DNA from 2 places in the Embleya sp. NBC_00896 genome. Region 1 is predicted to be linked to the other one. Evidence: riboswitches for the same ligand, from Rfam matches in the RefSeq annotation. Region 1 holds a riboswitch; the other holds the start of a gene.
What was found. A riboswitch is a leader RNA that binds a small molecule or an ion and turns the genes downstream of it on or off. The one in region 1 is predicted to bind glycine.
Positions count from the first base shown of each region.

Region 2: it holds a riboswitch for glycine, as region 1 does, so the genes downstream of both, gcvP (aminomethyl-transferring glycine dehydrogenase) here and gcvT (glycine cleavage system aminomethyltransferase GcvT) in region 1, are expected to answer to the same signal.

Region 1 covers NZ_CP108776.1:2,528,255-2,538,436, reverse strand. The annotation lists gene OG928_RS11300 (hypothetical protein) at 1-170, opposite strand, end outside; gene OG928_RS11295 (helix-turn-helix domain-containing protein) at 491-781, opposite strand; gene OG928_RS11290 (hypothetical protein) at 1,247-1,711, shown strand; gene OG928_RS11285 (hypothetical protein) at 1,687-2,019, opposite strand; gene OG928_RS11280 (helix-turn-helix domain-containing protein) at 2,558-3,430, shown strand; gene OG928_RS11275 (DUF397 domain-containing protein) at 3,427-3,630, shown strand; gene OG928_RS11270 (DUF397 domain-containing protein) at 3,724-3,951, shown strand; gene OG928_RS11265 (DUF397 domain-containing protein) at 3,948-4,181, shown strand; gene glyA (serine hydroxymethyltransferase) at 4,270-5,574, opposite strand; gene gcvH (glycine cleavage system protein GcvH) at 5,571-5,945, opposite strand; gene gcvT (glycine cleavage system aminomethyltransferase GcvT) at 6,019-7,119, opposite strand; glycine riboswitch at 7,473-7,566, opposite strand; gene OG928_RS11245 (AAA family ATPase) at 7,823-8,434, shown strand; gene OG928_RS11240 (enhanced serine sensitivity protein SseB) at 8,463-9,179, shown strand; gene OG928_RS11235 (enhanced serine sensitivity protein SseB C-terminal domain-containing protein) at 9,293-10,021, shown strand.
Region 2 covers NZ_CP108776.1:6,923,310-6,933,491, forward strand. The annotation lists gene OG928_RS30875 (DUF881 domain-containing protein) at 1-639, shown strand, start outside; gene gcvH (glycine cleavage system protein GcvH) at 715-1,101, shown strand; gene OG928_RS30885 (FHA domain-containing protein) at 1,475-1,999, shown strand; gene OG928_RS30890 (MerR family transcriptional regulator) at 2,004-2,756, shown strand; gene OG928_RS30895 (bifunctional nuclease family protein) at 2,870-3,343, shown strand; gene OG928_RS30900 (MerR family transcriptional regulator) at 3,751-4,365, shown strand; gene OG928_RS30905 (vancomycin high temperature exclusion protein) at 4,423-5,109, shown strand; gene OG928_RS30910 (DNA polymerase IV) at 5,152-6,495, shown strand; gene OG928_RS30915 (DUF4230 domain-containing protein) at 6,549-7,241, shown strand; glycine riboswitch at 7,289-7,385, shown strand; gene gcvP (aminomethyl-transferring glycine dehydrogenase) at 7,579-10,182, shown strand, end outside.

The DNA of each region.
Region 1 (10,182 bases):
TTGTCCTTCTCCGGCCAGTACAACGCCGCCGCGCCCGCGGCCGTCGCCGCACCGATGGCCAGCCCGAGCACGAACCCGATCGCGATCCACTGCCGAATCCGTCGCCGCATCCAGAGGACTTCGACCACCTCGGCCCGTAACTCCTCGATCCTCCTGCCCGCCGGAACCATCCGCCACCCTCCTCTCCATGCCGGAGCCCGCATCGTATGGGCCCACCCGACGACCTGACGAGGCCTTTTGACCACTCCGCGCCCGGACAGAGCCCCGGATGGGCGGAGCCCCCGCCACGAGCGGCCGGGCGGGCGGGCGGCACGCGTTCAGTCAGCCCCGGCCGAATCTCGCGTCGACCGCGCGGTGGACGTCCGTCACGGACACAGCGGCCGCTCCGCGCCTGTGGCCGCCAATGGCGGTGGCGGAGGCCTTGAACATCTTCGGGTAGCGCATGCGGATCACCCGTACTCGTCCGCCCGGTCTGCCACCAGGGGTGCACTTACGTGTCGTCCCGGGTCATGTGACGAGCGTTCCCTGTCACAGCGGAGGATCGACGAGGAGCGGACACCGAGACCCGGCCCCCAGTGAAGGAGTCCCCGTGACCACCGTCGGCCGCGTACCTGTTGGGCCCGCCGTTGCGGGCGACCTCGCGGGTGATCTTGGAGGCCAGGCGACCCAGTTCCGCCGCGATGCGGCCGTAGCTGAGTCCTCTGGCCAATCCGTCGGCGATGCGCGTTCCTCGCCCGTCAGCCTGGCTCCCAGCATCAATGCTCGCTTCCTGTGCTGTCACCCCGAATGGCGAGGTGGATCGAACGGGAGCCGATATGCATTCACCGTCAAATCATTGCAATGCACGCCGTTGTGTTAACAGTCGCCGGGCTGCGCCGCGTCCTCGGATCGCGGCTGGGGTCCGCCCCCTGGTGCTGCCGTGCGACGCGAGGGCGGCCCGGTGGACAAAAGGGATATAGGCTGTACGAAAAACGAGCTGCGGCAATTCGCGATGCGGATATTAGCGGCGCAGTTCGGCCGTGCATTTCGCGATCAAAGTCCGGTGGCACAGTACGGGAAATTCGGAGTACACCGATTCCAAATCTGCCTCACAAGCAGCGCCGAATTCACTCTCTCATGCCTCTTGCGAAACCTCGAAAATGAGTGCGAAGCTCGTCGAGCATCCGCATTTCCCGGCGGATGCGACTGAAATTGGTCGACGCTCCAGGAGTGCAAATTGATTAGGACGAAAACGGCACTGGGCGCCTTGGTGCTCAGCACGGCCGCGTTGGTCGTGGGGCTCGGTACGCCCGCGCAGGCTGCGATCACCCAGAATTGCCGTTCCAACGAAAAGAGCTTCTCGATCCCCGGCAGCCGGGATGTCAGCGTCACGGTGGACCTGTGCGTCCAAAGGGACGGCAGCCGGTACCGTGCCAAGGCATACGTGAGCTGGGGATCCTGGGCGGGCATGCCCAGCAACGCGTTCGACAACTTCAACGTCACGCTGCGCCTCGAACGCAATGACGCCACCCAGAAGAGCCAAGGCGTGAACCTTACCTCCATGATCAACCACCCGAGTGACTACAACCACAACGTCTCATGGCCGACGGCCTGGGTCACGAGCAGCGCGCGAGGGGGCTGGAGCGCCGACGGCGTCGTCGACTACGACATCAACAACGACGGGCGCGGCGGGAAGAAGTGGGATCTCTACGGAAGCCCGCTCATTACCTGATCGCCGCCACCGGTCGAACCTGGCCGGTTCCGGATAGCCGGGCCTGAGTCGCCCGATATCGGGCGGCTCAGGGGCACCAGATGGGCCCCGCGACACGACGTGTCGCGGGGCCTTTCGATTGCCGGCGAGACGAGGAATCGACGCTGGGCCCGCTGATGGGCGTCGCGCGCCTTGTTCTGGGCCGCGGTGAGTTCCGCGGCGGCACGGCGGATCGCCGACGCGATCGCGATCGCCTCGATCGCGCCCGCTTCGAATTCGTCCATGAACCGTTCGAGTTCATTCAAAGCCACGTCGAAGGCACCGTCCACGCGCCGTCACGGATGGGATTGATGATCTGGTCACGGGCCTTCTCGCCCAACGGGTCGACCTGTGAGGCGAGTTTGTGCCAGGCGTCGGCGGCCGGGCCGAGAGTGGTGAAGTTGGCGTCGCGCAGCCTTCGAAACGTGGGATGCCGGCGGCGGACGCGGCCATCGAGTGCAGGTCCGCGGTCTTGACCTCGACCTTGTCGAGGGGACCGCTGGTCTGCCGCGGAATCAGGCCCGGTCGAGCGTCCACGACACGGGGCTGTGGTGCGATCGGTGAGTCGGTCTTCCCCGTGTATAACCACGGGTTTATGGTGCGATCCAACTCTTCCGGCGTCACTGTGGCCCCCGCCCTCTCCCTTGGCGGAAAAGCGTATATGCAGGTCACCCGGACGCGTCCGCCGTATTCCGGGGAGCTTCGGGTTCTGCACAGTCAAGCAATCAGGCGGCAAGAAATCTGGCAAATAGCCAGATTTTTTGCCGATCCTCGATGTGGTGGCCCGACGCGCAACGCGCAGTGGAGACTGGCTCCGAAGGAGGCTCGATGCCCAACAAGTCGCCCGTGTCACGCCCGCGCCGCAGGATCGCGGCCCTGCTCACGGACCTGCGTGAGCAATCCGGGCTCACTCTGGAGGAGGCTGCCGCCGAACTCGGTTGGCACATCTCCAAGGTCAATCGCATCAGCCTCGGTCGACGAGCGCCGTCCGAGACGGACATCCGACAACTGGTCGAGTTCTACGGCCAGCCCGAGGCGATGCAGAAACAACTCAACGCCTGGCGCGAGGAAGATCGCCTGATCGGACGCAAGGCGCCCTGGTGGAAGCCCTACACCAAGGTGCTGTCGGCGGCGTATCTGGAGCTGATCCTCAACGAGCACGATGCAAGTCACGCTTGGGAGTTCCAGCTCAACACCATTCCGGGGCTATGCCAGACCGACGAGTACGCGCGAGCCATCATCTCCGTCGGGCTCAATGCCTACGGCCCGGACCAGATCGCCACTCTCGCCACCGTCCGAACCACTCGGCAGAAGCTTCTGAGTCTGAAGAGCGACCCGCTTGTCTTCACTGGCATCGTCACCGAAGGCGCGCTCCGCGCCCAGGTCGGCGGAACGGATGTGATGCGTCGTCAGCTGGCGCACCTCTTGGCACTTGCCGGCAAGGACAACGTCAGGATCCTTGTGATCCCCTTCACCGCCGGGGCGGCCGTCGCGCAGAACTCCGGCGTGACGATGTTTCGGTTCCCTGACAAGGATGAACCTGAGATCGCGTTCCTCGAAGTCATCGGCAACACCGTGGTCGAGGAGGCGCAGCTGGAGATTTCCCAATTCACCAGGCTGTTCCGGCATCTGGAGACCGAGGCGGCTTCACCGGCGGACTCGATCGCCCTGATTGAACGAGCAATGAAGGAGATGGCATGACTCGGGACCACGAGGCACGGACCGCCACGCCGACCGGCCCCTGGCGGACCGCTACGCACTCCGGCCAACAGGGTTCCTGTGTTGAGGTCGCCCCCCTTCCTGTAGCCGTGGGTGTACGCGACAGTAAGGATCGCAGTCGAGGGCACTTGGAGGTCGCGCCGAGAGCCTGGGTTGCCCTTCTTGGTGCGATAGACATCTGACCCCTGTTTGGGGACTCTCCCAACGCGGTTCGGAGTCTCGGCGACATCCGCGATCTGATCAACGCGGCCATCGAGAAGAAATCGGACCCTGACATGGATCTGCGTGAGATGTATGCGGTCGAACTGGCCGGTGTCGCCTGGACCAAGAGCAGTTACACGGCGAACAACAACGACTGCGTGGAGACCGCGCCCGTTCCCGGTATCGCGGCCACGGCCGTCCGAGACAGCAAGAACACGCAACTGCCCGCCACCCGGGTCTCCCGAGCCGCGTGGGCCGCGTTCGTGACGGCGGCCAAGGCCGGAACGCTTACTGAGGCATGACCCGGGAACGTAAAGCCGACCTCTATGCGCGCGATCTCTCCGGCGTGGTGTGGCGATGTGCCCCCGGCTCCGATCCGGGCGATCGGATCGAGGTCGCCGAGATTCCGGGCGGGGGCATGGCGCTTCGCAATCCTGCGGATCCGGCCGGGGCGATCCAGCGGTACGACAAACGCGAGTGGCGAGCCTTCATGTCCGGCGTCCGCGGTGGGGAGTTCGACCCGGAGGGGTGAGCCGCGTCGGACGCAAAAACGACCGCGGAGCCGGTGGGGGATTGCCCCACCGGCTTCGCGGTCGTCGTGGTGAACCCGATCGGGTGGATCAGAGGTTCGGGTACAGCGGGTGCTTGGCCGCCAGGGCGGACACGCGGGTGGTGAGGGCGGCCTTGCGGGTGTCGTCGTAGCCGGGGAGGAGGGCCTCGGCGATGATGTCCGCGACCTCCTCGAAGTCGGCCTTGTCGAAGCCGCGGGTGGCCAGCGCCGGGGTGCCGATCCGCAGGCCCGACGTGACCATCGCCGGACGCGGGTCGAACGGGACCGCGTTGCGGTTGACCGTGATGCCGATCTCGTGCAGGCGGTCCTCGCCCTGCTGGCCGTTGAGCTCCGAGTCGCGCATGTCCACCAGGACCAGGTGCACGTCGGTGCCGCCGGTGAGCACGGTGATGCCCGCGTCGGTGACGTCCTTGCGGGTGAGCCGCTCGGCGAGGATGGCCGAGCCCTCCAGGGTCCGCTGCTGGCGGTCCTTGAAGTCGTCGGACGCGGCGATCTTGAAGGCCACCGCCTTGCCCGCGATGACGTGCTCCAGGGGACCACCCTGCTGGCCCGGGAAGACCGCCGAGTTGATCTTCTTGGCGTACTCCGCCTTCGACAGGATGACGCCGCCGCGCGGGCCGCCCAGGGTCTTGTGCGTCGTGGTGGTGACCACGTCCGCGTACGGCACCGGGCTCGGGTGCAGGCCCGCGGCCACCAGGCCCGCGAAGTGCGCCATGTCCACCATGAGGTAGGCACCGACCTCGTCGGCGATCCGGCGGAACTCGGCGAAGTCGAGCTGCCGCGGGTAGGCCGACCAGCCCGCGATGATCATCTTCGGCCGGTGCTCCTTGGCGAGGCGCTCGACCTCCTCCATGTCGACCCGGTGGGTCTTCTCGTCGACGTGGTAGGCGACCACGTTGTAGAGCTTGCCGGAGAAGTTGATCCGCATGCCGTGGGTGAGGTGGCCACCATGGGCCAGGTCCAGGCCGAGGATCGTGTCGCCGGGCGTGAGCAGCGCGAACATCGCGGCCGCGTTCGCCGAGGCGCCCGAGTGCGGCTGCACGTTGGCCGCCTCGGCGCCGAAGAGCGCCTTGACCCGGTCGATCGCGAGCTGCTCGACGACGTCGACGTGCTCGCAGCCGCCGTAGTAGCGCCGGCCGGGGTAGCCCTCGGCGTACTTGTTGGTCAGGACGGAACCCTGCGCCTCCAACACCGCCACGGGGGCGAAGTTCTCGGAGGCGATCATCTCCAGGGTGTTCTGCTGGCGGTGCAGCTCGTCGGTGACGGCGGCGGCGACCTGCGGGTCCACCTCGCCCAGCGGACGGTCCAGGATCGTCACGGTTGTCAGCTCCTCGATCGGGTCGATCTCGATCATTCGCCGCAGAACGCGGCGTATTCGTCGGCGGACAGCAGGCCCTCGGCCTTGCCGTCGATGCGCACCTTGAACAGCCAGCCCGTACCGAAGGGGTCGGAGTTCACGAGCGAGGGGTCCTCGGCGACGGCGTCGTTGATCTCGACCACCTCGCCGGAAACCGGCGCGTACATGTCGCTGACCGACTTCGTGGACTCCAATTCGCCGCACGGCTCGCCGGCGACGACCGCTTGGCCGACCTCGGGGAGCTGGACGAACACCACGTCGCCGAGCGCGTCGGCCGCGTGCTGCGTGATGCCGACGGGGGCGGGGGAGGCCGCCTCGTCGATCCACTCGTGTTCCTTGCTGTAGCGCAGGTGCTGGGGTGCGTGCACGGGTCCATTCTCCATTCGAATGAGGTGTGTCTGTTCCGCAGGTGGGTTTGTGGCTGTTTGCGGAAGTATCGGGTCAGCCGCGCTTGTAGAACGGCAGTGCGACCACGTCGACCGGCTCGGCCTTGCCCCGAATGTCCACGGCCAGGCGAGTGCCCGGTTCGGCCCGATCCGACGCCACGTAGGCCATCGCGATCGGGACCCCGAGCGTGGGCGACGGCGCGCCGGAGGTGACCTCGCCGACCCGCTCGCCGGTCTCGGCGTCCACGACCGGGTAGCCCGCGCGCGGGACCCGCTTGCCGGGCGAGGTCAGGCCGACCAGCGTGCGACGCACGTCGTTCTGCGCGGCGGCCAGCGCCTCGCGCCCGACGAAGTCCTCCGGCTTGTCCAGGCGCACGACCCGGCCCAGGTTCGCCTCGTACGGGGTGGTGTCGCGGGTCAGCTCGTGTCCGTACAGCGGCATGCCCGCCTCCAGGCGCAGCGTGTCCCGGCAGGACAGCCCGGCCGGCACCAGCCCGTGCGGCTCGCCGGCCGCCGTCAGCGCGTCCCACAGCGCGACCGAGTCGCCGGGCGCGGCGAACAGCTCGAAGCCGTCCTCGCCGGTGTAGCCGGTGCGCGCGAGCAGTACGGGAATGCCCGCCACCTCGGCGTGCAGGATCGCGTAGTACTTGAGCGCGGGCAGGTCCGCGTCGGTGAGCGAGCCCACGATCGCGGTCGACGCGGGCCCCTGTACCGCGAGCAGCGTGTACTCCTCGGAGGCGTCGCGCACGTTCGCGTCGAAGCCCGCCGAGCGGTGCTTCAGGCTGCCGGCGACGACGTCGGCGTTGGAGGCGTTGGCCACCACCACGAAGTGCTCTTCGCCCAGGCGGTAGACGATCAGGTCGTCGACGATGCCGCCCTCTTCGGTGCAGATCATCGTGTACCGGGCGCGGTCGATCCCGATCTTCGAGACGAATCCGACCAGGGCGTGGTCGAGCGCACGGGCCGCGTCGGGGCCGGTGACCTCGATCTCGCCCATGTGGGTGAGGTCGAACAGGCCGGCGGTGGTCCGCACCGCGGTGTGCTCGTCGCGCTCGCTCTTGTACCGGAGCGGCATCCGCCAGCCGGCGAAGTCGGTCATCGTGGCCCCGAGCGCGTCGTGCACGGCGTCGAGCGGGGTCCGGCGGTCGGTGGTCATGCGAAGACTCCTTCGGAGGGACACCGGGGGCGACACCGGCCCGGTGCGGGCCCAGCCGCCGCGCGGTTCACGGGCGCGGTCGTGGCGCGCGCGTGTGCGGACGCGTGCGCGGCGCGGTGTGCGAGGGGTGGGGATGGATCCTGCGACGAATACTGCGGCGAGTACGAGGACAAAAGGGGGCTCCCTGCCATGGCTTTCAGCCCTTTTCGACCGGAATCGGTCGAAAAGTGGGGTGCCCTCCCCTTCTGTCATCGGAACCTGAGAGCTTCACCGCGGACGCGCGAACGACGCGCGCCCGGCGATTTGCACCGTGGGTGAGTCGCACCGAGGGAGCGACTGCTTTCCAGAAGTGCCTGACCCATGCGGTATCTGTGCCTGAGAGATTCCGGGGAGGAGTTGCTCCTTCGGCGCCCCGCTCGATGGCGAGGACTCTTCCGCGTGGGGTCGACGGCCGGTATTCGGTTGTGCCGGGCATGCTAGCGGTCCTTTACGGCAGCATGCGCGGGGGCACGACGGTTTGTGACACAAAAGGGGAGGGCTCGTGGAGACGGACTCGGCGGGGGCGCATACCGGCGCCGCGACGGGCGGCGTGCTGGTGCCCCGGTCCGTGCACGACCTCCGGGACGAGCGGAACCGGGTCGGGAGCCGGTCGGCGGACCACCGATCCGCGGACCACCGATCGGCGGACCATCGAGGAGAGCACGTGGTCGACGTGCTCGCCTACCCCTCGTCCTGCGTGCTCCTGGTGACCGGACTGCCCGGCGCGGGCAAGAGCACGCTGCTCACCCGCGTGGTGGCCCCGGGCCGCGAGGTCGCGGTGCTCGACGCGGACCGGGTCCGGGCGCGCTGGGCGGTCCGGGCGGGCCGGATCCCCTACCGGGCCTATCGGCCGCTGGTGCGGCTGTCCCACTACGGCGAGGTGGCCAGGGCGCTGCGCGCGGCGGGCGTGGTCGTCGTGCACGACAGCGGGCGCAATCCGATCCTGCGCCGCATCCTGGTGCTCGCCGCCCGCCGACGCGGGATCCCGGCGCACGCGCTGCTCCTGGACGTGACGGCCCATCAGGCGCTTTCCGGCCAACGCGAACGCGGGCGCGGGGTGTCCACGTCGGTGTTCGCCCGGCACCATCGCCAGTGGCGCGACCTGCTCGCGCGGCTCTCGCCGTGGCTGGAGGCCGGCCCCACGCTCGGGGCGGCACCCGGCGGGTTCGCGTCCTGTGTACTGCTCGACCGACCGGCCGCCCGCCGGCTCAACCGGATCGTCTTCACCGACCCGGTCCTCCGACAGGCCCGACGGCAGCCGCCGGTCGAGTCGTAAACTGCGGCGGACACAGAGGAGCACCACCATGCCGTTCCCGGCCAATCCCGTGGAGAGCGCGCTCGTCGCGGCGATGGGGGACTCGTCCCGGGCCGAGGCCCTGTTCGAGGCCCTCGCCGAGGCGGACGTGTGGGTGCCGCTGCCCGAGGGCGGCTCGCGGGCGGACACCGAACTGACCCTGCCGACCACCGAGATCGACGGCCGACCCTATGTGCCGGTGTTCTCGTCGGAGGAGGAGTTCCGCCGGGTCGCCGGGCCGATGGCGTTCACCGTCGCGCCGATGCGCGAGTTCGCGCGCGGGCTGCCGCCGCACGTCGGCATCGCGGTCAACCCCGGTGGCGAGGTGGGCATCCCGATCCCGCCGCCGGGCGTCCTGGAGTTGGCCCGGCTGCCCGGCGCGGGCCGGCGCGGCGCTCGGGTGCGGCTGTACGAGCCGGACGAGGAGCCGATGGACTTCCTGATCGCGGCCGCCGACGAGTTCACCCACGTGCCGGTCGTGCTGAGCGCGCGCCGCGGCCTCGGGGTCGTCGAGTCGGAGCCGCCGTGCCTGTTCGTCGGCGTCGAACTGGACCGCTGGCAGGAGGAGGACCGGCTCGCCGCGGTCGGCGCCCTGGAGCGCGCGCTCGGCCGCGCCGCGTGCCCGTGGCCGGTCAACGTGGTGCTGCTGGACGTGGCCCAGGATCCTGTGGGGGACTGGATGCTGGAGCAGACCCAGCCGTTCTACCTGCGGGCCGACCAGCGCTAGCCCGCGGGCCGCACGGCGGGGCACGGCGCTCGCGCGGCACGCGGCGTCGGGAGAACGATCGCCGACAAATCGTCGGCATCGGAACATCGGTACATCCGTTCGGGGAGGACGTCGTGAACCAGGTCGAGCAGGCATTGAGCCAGATGGCGCCCGGGCGTTACGACACGTACGAGCAGCTCCTGGAGGCGCTCACCGGCGCCCACGTGTGGATGCTGCTGTGGCAGGGGCAGCCGGGCAGCCCGGACGCGCAGTACGGGAACATGGACGTGGCCGGCTGGCGCTACGCCCCGGCGTTCACGTCCGAGGAGCAGATGCGGGCGAGTGGTTGGGACCGCTCGTTCGAGGTCTGCCCGGTCACCGAGATCGCCTCGTCGCTGTACACCGACCACTGGGGCCTGTGGCTGAATCCGCACGCTCAGGGCGGCGGCGTCGGGGTCCCCTACCTCGACCTGCGGCGGATCGTCGGCGGCCTGGACCGGCTGATGGCCGGCCCCCTGGAGGTCGGCGAACCGACCCTGTGGGACCCGGCGTTCTACGCGGTGCTCGGCGGCCTGCTGTTCCAGACCCAGGTGGTGCGAGCCGCGCACCGGGCCTGGGTGCGGCCCACGATCGGACCGGAACGACTCGTGATCGGCTTGCGCCTGACGGACAATCAGCCCGCCACGATGCAGAGGATGCGCGATGCGATGGCCCGCGCCTCGGAGGGCGCGCCCGCCGGCCTGACGCTGTCGTCGGTCGCGCTCGACGACCCCTTCGACCCGGTCGCGGCATGGATGCGGGACAACACCCGGCCGTTCATCGGGATCGACATGCTCGACGAGGCCGCGCGCAATCGGACGTGACTGTCCGGGGGCAACAGGCACTGATGCCCCCGAAAAACTGACGTTACGTCATCAACCGCTGCCTTGTTGTGATTTCGTGACCGATCTACGCGGATCAACAGGTGAATCGTGTCGCCGTAATCACGGTTCAGTAAAGGTATTCCTCCACCCCTGTTCGTGAC
Region 2 (10,182 bases), 4.4 Mb from region 1:
GGCCTGGCGATCCAGGTCAGGTCGAACACCGAATCCGACCCGCTGCGCGGCGCGCGCCAGGAGGACCTGGTGCGCGTGCTCGACGAACTCGGCGAGCGGACCCGGCGCCTGGAGGACGAGAAGCACCGCCTGGAGACCAGCCGTACGCAGCTCCAGAACAGCAATGACCGGGTCCAGGAGGCCCGCGAACAGAACGAGGCCAAGGCGGACGCGCTCGGCGTCCTCGCGGGCACCGTCAAGGCCACCGGCCCGGGCATCACGCTGACCATCACCGACCCGCAGCGTACGGTGAGCGGCGACGTGCTGCTCGACACGCTCCAGGAGCTGCGCGCGGCGGGCGCCGAGGTGATCCAGATCAACGACGTGCGGGTGGTGGCCGGCACCTGGTTCAACGGCACACCGCCGGGCGAGCTGATGATCGACGGCGTCAAGGTGCAGCCGCCGTACGTCTTCAAGGTGATCGGGAATCCGCAGGATCTCCAGCCCGCCCTGAACATCCCCGGGGGTGTCGTCAAGACCCTGGAGAAGAAGCAGGCGGGGGCCATCATCACCCCCTCGCAGGAGGTGCAGATCGACGCCTTGCGGCCTGCGAACAAGCCTGGTTACGCTCGCTCGGCACCGGGCGCCGGTAACGGGTGAGCACACCTGACAGAATCAGTCCGCCGGTCGCCGTCGGTGCATCACTCATCAGGGCAAGAAGGGCAGGCTGTCCGCATGTACCCCGCAGATCTCGCGTACACGACGGAGCACGAGTGGGTGCGCGTCATGGAGGAGATCTCCGGAACGGTGCGAGTCGGCATCACCGAATTCGCGCAGGACGCGCTCGGTGACATCGTCTACGTCACGCTGCCGCCGGTCGGCACTCGCGTCGTGGCGGGGGAGCCCTGCGGCGAACTGGAATCGACCAAGAGTGTCAGCGACCTCTTCGCGCCGCTCGACGGCATCGTGACCACGGTCAACGATGTGCTCGACGGCGCACCGGAGTTGGTCAACTCCGATCCCTACGGCGACGGTTGGATGTTCGAGGTACGCCCCGACGACCCCGCCGCACCGGCCGCGCTCTTGGACGCGGCCGCCTATCAGAACAGCCTTGGCTCCTGACGGCCCGGCGAAGCGGTAGGCAGTCCATCACCACGACCCACTCCTCCTGCCCCACGGGCGGGCCAGGTTCTCTCGGGGAGGTTCGCCCGTGAAGTTGTTCGCGAAATTGTTCGGTCGTTCCCGTCGCTCCGGCGACACGCCGGCTGCCGATGCGGGGAGGCCCGGCCCGCCGCCGGCCGCCCCGCCGACGATGCCTCCGGGCACCCCCTACGGGGCGTCCGCCGGCGCTCCTGCCATGCCGCCGCCCAATTCGGACGGTTCCGATGCGACTGCCGGGCATGTCGCTGTTGACCCGGAACACACGGCGCGCATAAGTTTCGGGCAACTCTCGACCGAAGGTCGAGGTTCGACCGGATCGGGTCAGGAGGCCGACGTGGTGGTGTGCAGCGCGTGCGGGCATCACAACCCCTCCGGCAACCGCTTCTGCTCCAACTGCGGCACCCGGCTCGGCGCGGGCGCCGAGCGCGCCTCCGAGCAGACCTCGACGATCTCGATCAGCGGTATCGAGGCGCTGGACGCGGAACCGGCGCCCCGCGAGATCCTCACGCCCGAGGCGCAGGCCGCGGTGGACGCGCTGCCGCCGGGCACCGCGCTGCTCGTGGTCCGCCGGGGTCCCAACTCCGGCAGTCGCTTCCTGCTCGACTCGGACCGCACCACGGCCGGTCGGCACCCGCAGAGCGACATCTTCCTGGACGACGTGACGGTCTCGCGCAAGCACGCCGAGTTCCGTCGCACCGCCGGGGGCTTCGCGGTCGCCGACGTCGGCAGCCTGAACGGCACCTACGTGGGCCGTGAGCGGATCGACGAGGTCCCGCTCGCGCCCGGCGACGAGGTACAGATCGGCAAGTACCGCCTGGTCTTCTTCCCGAGCCGCCACACGCAGATGGGGACGGGGTGAGCGGGTGAGTCCGGCGGCGGCCGGATCGGTCTCCCTGAGCATCGGCGGGGTCCTGACCCTGCTGAGTCCCGAGTTTCCGGACATCAGCATCTCCAAGATCCGGTTCCTCGAGGCGGAAGGGCTCATCGAGCCGCAGCGGAGCCCCTCGGGCTACCGCAAGTTCGGCCCCGCCGACATCGATCGACTGCGGTACGTGCTGCGCGTGCAGCGCGATCGCTATCTGCCGCTCCGGGTGATCAAGGATCAGCTCGACGCGATGGACCGCGGGCTGGAGCCGGCCGGTACCGAAACGGCCGAGTCGGATCGGCCCGCGGACGCCGACGGTGACGCGGGCTCGGCCGGTCGGGACGGCACCACGGTGCTGCTCGACCGGTCCGGCCTGATCGCCGCGGCGGGCATCCAGGACGCCGACCTGGCCCGACTCGAGGAGTTCGGCCTGATCCAGCCGCACCGTCCGCGCCCGGGCGAAGGCGGGGGCGACGCGGCGGTGGTCTACGACGGCGACGCGCTCGTGGTGGCCCGGCTCGTGGCCGCCCTGGGGCGGTACGGCGTCGAGCCGCGCCACCTGCGGCAGACCAAGGCCGCCGCCGACCGCGAGGCGGCCCTGGTCGAACAGATCGTCGCGCCGCTCCTGCACCGAAGGGGAGCGCGGGCGAAGGCGGGCGCCGAGGAGACGGTGCGTGATCTGCTCGCCCTCACCTCGCGCCTGCACACCGTTCTGGTCACCACCGCGCTCGCCCCGCGTCTGGGCAGGTGAGAGGGCTCCGGCTCGGCGGACCGTGCCCGGCCCCGAAGAAAAAACGACGAATCCCCGACCTATTCGGCCCCCGGGGATCGGTGACCGACAGTCGGGCGCGCTAGTGTGGCGATGTGAACGAGCTAGAGGTTGTGGGCGTCCGGGTGGAGATGCCCTCTAACCAGCCGATCGTGCTCCTACGGGAGACGGGGGGCGATCGTTATCTCCCCATCTGGATCGGTCCGGTAGAGGCGACGGCCATCGCGTTCGCCCAACAGGGCGTGGTACCCGCGCGTCCTCTCACGCACGATCTCTTCCGGGACGTGCTGGAGGCGTTGGGCCAGGAATTGACCCAGATCCGGATCACCGACCTGCGCGAGGGCGTGTTCTACGCCGAGCTGGTCTTCTCCGGCGGCGTGGAGGTCAGCGCGCGTCCGTCGGACGCGATCGCGCTCGCGCTGCGCACCGGGACGTCGATCGTCGGCAGCGACGCGGTCCTGGACGAGGCCGGCATCGTGATCCCCAACGAGCAGGAGGACGAGATCGAGAAGTTCAGGGAGTTCCTGAACGACATCTCGCCCGAGGACTTCGGCACCACGAGCCAATAGCGGGCCGTCCGCGCCCGCCGCGGACCCGAGACCGCCGACCGCACCTGTCGCAGCAGCATCGCGACAGGTGCACGGTCGGCGGTTTTTGCGTTCGAGCGTGTTCGAGCCGTGTTCGAGTGGCGTTCGCGAGCGAACCGTCGATCACGATCGATCCGGCCCGGTCCGCTTCGATCAGTGGCAAAGCGGCCAGATCTACCCGTGCCCGCCGACTTCAAACCACTCGTGCGAGCAGCGTCACTCGGCGTGCCGAACGGCGCGGTCGTTGACGCGCTGTTGGTGACTGCCTACCGTCGAAATCGACAGTTCCGGGATGACCCCTGCGCGTTGCACCTCGCCGCCTGCGGCCCGGGACTGAAAGAGACTCTCATCGCCGTACGCGGGCGAGGGGAGACGAAAGGGAGGTCGGCGTGAGCAGCACCGGCGACATCACGGCGGCGGAACGCGCCCGCACGGCACGTCCTCTGCCGGCGACCGACCCCGGTGCGGGCCCCCGGCGGCAGGAGGCCACGCCGCCCGGCGCACCGTCCGAGGACGTCGGCTACCGCGGCCCGACGGCGTGCGCGGCGGCCGGCATCACCTATCGTCAACTCGACTATTGGGCCCGCACCGGGCTGGTCGCGCCCACGGTCCGACCCGCCCACGGTTCGGGTACGCAACGCCTGTACGGCTTCCGCGACATCCTCGTGCTGAAGATCGTCAAGCGGCTGCTCGACACCGGCGTCTCGTTGCAGAACATCCGGATCGCGGTCGCACACCTGCGCGGGCGCGGGATCGGCGACCTGGCCGGCATGACCCTCATGAGCGACGGCGCAAGCGTGTACGAGTGCACGTCGTACGACGAGGTCATCGACCTGGTCCAGGGCGGCCAGGGGGTCTTCGGGATCGCCGTGGGGGCCGTCTGGCGCGAGGTCGAGGGCTCGCTGGCGCAGCTCCAGGGCGAGCACACCGGCACCGGAGAGCCCGTCGCACAGGTCCATCCGGGTGATGAATTGGCTCGAAGGCGCCGCGACAAGGCGGTCTGAATCATCCCTTCGTGCGTCCCGAGCGTGGGAACCGGGACACGGGGCAGGGACGTCCCCATGGACGTGATCCTTCGTCGGCCGACCCTGCCGCGCACGCGGCGCGCCCAACGGCGCGGCTATCAGGCCGCCGTCCTGCTCGCCGTGGCCGGCCTCGCGCCGGCGACCTGGCTGCACCTGTACGCCGGAAATCGGGTCCGCACGGTGGCCGACGTGCCGCCCGTGGACGTCACGATGGTGCTCGGCGCGGGCGTCGACGGCGACCGACCGTCCGATCTGTTGGCCCGCCGGCTCGACGTCGCGCTCGAGCTGTACCGGGCCGGCCGGACCCGGGTGATCCTCGTCAGCGGGGACGGCGGCGGGAACCGCTACGACGAGACGAAGGTCATGCGGCGCTACCTCGCGGACCGCGGAATCCCGCAGACCCGGATCGTGACTGACGAGTCGGGATTCTCCACCTGGGAGTCCTGCGTTCGGGCGAAGCGGGTGTACGGCCTCGACCGCGCGATCGTCGTCACGCAGAGCTTCCATCTACGTCGTGCGCTCGGCCTGTGCCGGGCCGCCGGGCTCGACGCGTACGGCGTCGCCGACGAGTCCCTCACATGGGGGCACCTCGGTCCCACGGTGTACGGATCCGGTCGGGAAATGTTCGCGGCGATCAAGGCGACCGGGCAGATCGTCCTGAAGCCCGATCCGCGCGTGAACAGTCCCGAGAGCGACGAGATCCGCCGCGCTCTGAACGGTTGAGATCAGCGCGAATGTCGGACCCGTGCGCCATCATTGCCGAATGTGAGACAGGCTCCGGGCATCCTCCACCTCGACATGGACGCGTTCTACGCGTCGGTCGAGCAGGCCGCGAAGCCCAGCCTGGCCGGCAAGGCCGTGATCGTGGGCGGGATCGGCGCGCGCGGAGTGGTCGCCACCGCCTCCTATGAGGCCCGCGTGTTCGGCGTGCGCTCGGCGATGTCGATCGGCGAGGCCCGCAGGCGCTGCCCCAACGCCGCCTTCCTGAGCCCGCGCTTCGCGCTCTACCGGCAGGTCAGCGACACCGTCATGGAGCTCCTGCACCGGCTGTCGCCGCTGGTGGAGCCGCTCAGCCTGGACGAGGCGTTCGTCGACCTGGAGGCGGGTCCGCACGGCGGCACGCTGGACACCGAGCGGGTCACGGAGATCGCGATCCGGCTGCGCGCGGACATCCACACCGCCACCGGGCTGACCTGCTCGGTCGGCGCGGCCACCTCCAAGCTGCTGGCCAAGATCGCCTCCGAGGCGGACAAGCCCGACGGGCTGTGCGTGGTCGTGCCCGGGACCGAGCGGGCGATGCTGGACCCGCTGCCGGTGCGCGCGCTGCCGGGCGTGGGGCCCGCGACCGGCGACGTGCTGCGCCGGGCCGGGCTCGACACCGTCGCCGACCTCGCGGCGGTCGACGAGAGCGAGCTGGTGCGGCTGCTCGGCCAGGCGCACGGGCACGGCCTGCACGTGCTCGCGGCCGGGCTCGACGCGCGTCCGGTGGTGGCCGACCGGGACGCGAAGTCGGTGTCGGTGGAGGACACCTTCGCGACCGACCTGGTCGATCGTGAGCGGATCACGCGCGAACTCGACCGACTCACGATCCGGTGCGTGGAACGGCTGCGCGCCGCCGGGCGCTCGGGCCGCACGATCGTGCTCAAACTGCGCCGCTACGACTTCGGCACGCTGACCCGCTCGGAGACGCTGCGCGGGCCCACCGACGACCCGACCGTCGTGCGCGAGACGATCCGCCGACTGGCCGCGCAGGTCGACTTCACGGGCGGGATCCGGCTCCTGGGCGTGGGGGTGAGCGGCCTGGCCGACTTCGCCCAGCAGGACCTGTTCGGCCAGGACGCCTCGGAGCCGGCCGCCGACGACCCGGAGGAGGACTCGGACGCGGCGGTGGTCGAGGCCGCCCCCACCACCGTGTCGTGGTCCCCCGGGCAGGACGTGGTGCACGACGGATTCGGGCCGGGATGGGTGCAGGGGAGCGGCGTCGGCCGGGTCACGGTGCGCTTCGAGGTGCCGGGCGGAAAACCTGGTCGGGTACGCACGTTCGCGATCGCGGATCCCGCGCTGCAACCGGGGGAACCGATTCCGCTGCCGGCCGGAACCGGCGGATAGCCGGGCCGATCGGGGGCAGGCGCCGAGCAGACGACTCCTCGGGGGTGTCCCACATGACTGATGTCAAAGAACGGCCGGCGCGAGGGCACGGCGCCTTCCGGTCGGCCCGTCGAAAGCTCGGCCTGCCCGCCTTCCTGATCACCCTGCTCGTCGGCTTCATCGTGCTGGCGCTGGTCCTGGTGGGACTGGTCAACCTCCTGCCGGGCAAGTTCAACCCGTTCGGCACCGAGACCAAGGACCACAGCGGTCCGGTCATGCTCAAGGCGGTGCAGGACCTCAGCCGCTATGAAGCGGTCAGCGGCACCTTCCAGGTGGTCGTGGACCTGGAGAAGGACGCCAAGTTCCTGCCGGACGCGGTACGCGGGCAGCGCACGCTGTTCGTCGGCGTCGGCCAGGTCGGCGGCTTCGTCGAGTTCGGCGGGATCGGCAAGGACGCGATCCAGGCCTCGCCCGACACCAAGACGGTGACGATCCGGCTCCCGCACGCGCACCTGGCGCCCGCCGCGCTCGACCAGAAGAACAGCCACGTGATCGCGCAGGACAAGGGCCTGTTCGACCGCTTCGGCGACTTCTTCTCCAGCAATCCGGGCGATCAGCAGCAGCTGTACGTGCTCGCCGGCAAGAAGATCGACGAGGCCGCGCGGGGCGCGGGACTGGTCGAGCGCGCGGAGAAGAACACCACGGCCATGTTGGAGGGGATGATGCGATCCCTGGGCTACACCAACATCACTGTGACTTACGCCTAGTGCACGGTTCCGGTCGCACCGCACGCTGATACCGTTGAAGCGCTCATTACGTTCGCGCGGGAGAGTCCTCGTGTCGTACGCACGAGGCGCCGAAGGAGCAACTCCTCCCCGGAATCTCTCAGGCACCCGTACCGCGTGGTCGTGGGCACTCTGGAAAGCAGGATTGACCCCCGAAACAGGGTTGAATCCTCGCCGACGGTGCAAACCGCGCCTGTGAGAACCGGTTCGACCGGCACTCCGGGCGCGGTGAAGCTCTCAGGTACAGATGACAGAGGGGGAGGCCGGTGGGCGCGTGACCCGCGTGCCCGTCCAGGAGCGATCCAGGAGGCCTTTCGCGATGACCCCGCGCACCCCCGCCCAGCCGCGTGCTCACGCCCTACTCCCGTCCGGCCCCGGCTCGCTGACCGGCCTGGAGGCCGCGTCGCCGTTCACCGGCCGGCACATCGGTCCGGACTCCGACGAACAGGCGAAGATGCTCGCCGCGGTCGGCTACGGATCCCTGGACGAACTCACCGACGCCGCCGTGCCCGCCGCCATCCGGGCGCTGGAGGGCTTCGAGCTGCCGGCCGCGCGGACCGAGGCCGAGGTGCTCGCCGAACTGCGTGAGCTGGCCTCCCGCAACAGCGTGCTGACCTCGATGATCGGGCTCGGCTACCACGGCACCTTCACACCGCCGGTGATCACCCGCAACGTGCTGGAGAACCCGGCCTGGTACACGGCGTACACGCCCTACCAGCCGGAGATCTCGCAGGGCCGCCTGGAGGCGCTGCTCAACTTCCAGACCGTCGTCACCGACCTGACCGGCCTCGACGTGGCCGGCGCGTCGCTGCTCGACGAGGCCACCGCCGCCGCCGAGGCGATGACCCTGGCGCGTCGGGCGGGCCGGGCCAAGAGCGACGTGTTCGTGGTGGACGCCGCGACGCTGCCGCAGACCGTGGCGGTGGTCCGGACCCGCGCGCAGGCGCTCGGCATCGACGTCGTGGTCGCCGACACCACCGAGGGCCTGCCCGAGGGCGGCTGCTTCGGCGTGCTGCTCCAGTACCCCGGCACCGACGGACGGGTGCGCGACCTGGCGCCGGTGATCGAGGCCGCGCACGCGCAGGGCGCGCTGGTCGCGGTCGCCGCCGACCTGCTCGCGCTGACCGTGCTGCGCGCGCCGGGCGAGTTCGGCGCCGACATCGCGGTCGGCACGACCCAGCGGTTCGGTGTGCCGATGGCCTTCGGCGGCCCGCACGCCGGCTACATGGCGGTCCGCGAGAAGCTCACCCGCAGCATGCCGGGCCGGCTCGTGGGGGTGTCCGTGGACGCCGACGGCGCGCCCGCCTACCGGCTCGCGCTGCAGACCCGTGAGCAGCACATCCGCCGCGAGAAGGCGACCAGCAACATCTGTACCGCGCAGGTCCTGCTCGCGGTGATGGCCGGCATGTACGCGGTCTACCACGGGCCGGACGGGCTCGGCGCGATCGCGCGCCGCACGCACCGGTACGCGGCCGTGCTCGCGGCCGGGCTGCGGGCCGGCGGGGTCGAGGTCGTGCACGGCGACTTCTTCGACACGCTCACCGTGCGGGTGCCCGGTCGGGCCGAGGACGTGCTCGCCGCGGCCCGCGCGGCCCGGATCAACCTGCGGCCGGTGGACGCCGACCACGTGGCGATCACCTGCGACGAGACCACGACGCGTGCGCACGTCGAGGCGGTCTGGGGCGCGTTCGGGGTCACCGGCGACGTCGCGGCGCTGGACGCCGACACCGCCGACGCGCTGCCCGCGGGGCTGCTGCGGGACACCGAGTTCCTCGCCCACCCCGTCTTCCACCTGCACCGCTCCGAGACCGGCATGCTGCGCTACCTCAAGCGGCTCGCCGACAAGGACTACGCGCTCGACCGCGGGATGATCCCGCTCGGCTCGTGCACGATGAAGCTCAACGCCACGGTCGAGATGGAACCGGTCACCTGGCCCGAGTTCGCGGACATGCACCCGTTCGTGCCGGTCGACCAGGCCGCCGGGTACATCGAGCTGATCGACGGCCTCGCCGACTCGCTGGCCCGGATCACCGGGTACGCGAAGGTCTCGCTCCAGCCCAACGCCGGGTCGCAGGGCGAACTCGCGGGCCTGCTCGCGGTCCGCGCCTACCACCACGCCAACGGCGACACGGCGCGCGACGTGTGCCTGATCCCGTCCTCCGCGCACGGCACCAACGCGGCCAGCGCGGTGATGGCCGGCATGCGCGTGGTGGTGGTCAAGACCGGCGACAGCGGCGACGTCGACCTCGAGGACCTGCACGCCAAGATCGAGCAGTACCGCGACACGCTCGCGGTGCTGATGGTGACCTACCCGTCCACGCACGGCGTGTTCGAGGAGGGCATCGAGCAGGTGTGCGCGGCGATCCACGAGGCCGGCGGCCAGGTGTACGTGGACGGCGCGAACCTCAACGCGCTGGTGGGCCTGGCCCAGCCCGGCGGTGCGATCGGCGCCGACGTGTCGCACCTGAACCTGCACAAGACCTTCTGCATCCCGCACGGCGGCGGCGGCCCGGGCGTCGGCCCGGTCGCGGTGCGCGCGCACTTGGCGCCGTACCTGCCCAACCACCCGCTCCAGCCCACCGCGGGCCCGGAGACGGGCGTGGGGCCGATCTCGGCGGCGCCCTGGGGCTCCGCGGCGATCCTGCCGATCCCGTGGACGTACCTGCGCCTGATGGGCCCGGAGGGCCTCAAGCGGGCCACCCAGGTCGCGGTGCTCGGCGCGAACTACATCGCCAAGCGGCTCGCGCCGCACTTCCCGGTGCTCTACACGGGCCCGAACGACCTGGTCGCGCACGAGTGCATCATCGACCTGCGCGGGATCGCCAAGGCCACCGGCGTCAGCGTCGACGACGTCGCCAAGCGGCTGATCGACTACGGGTTCCACGCGCCGACGATGTCGTTCCCGGTGCCCGGAACGCTGATG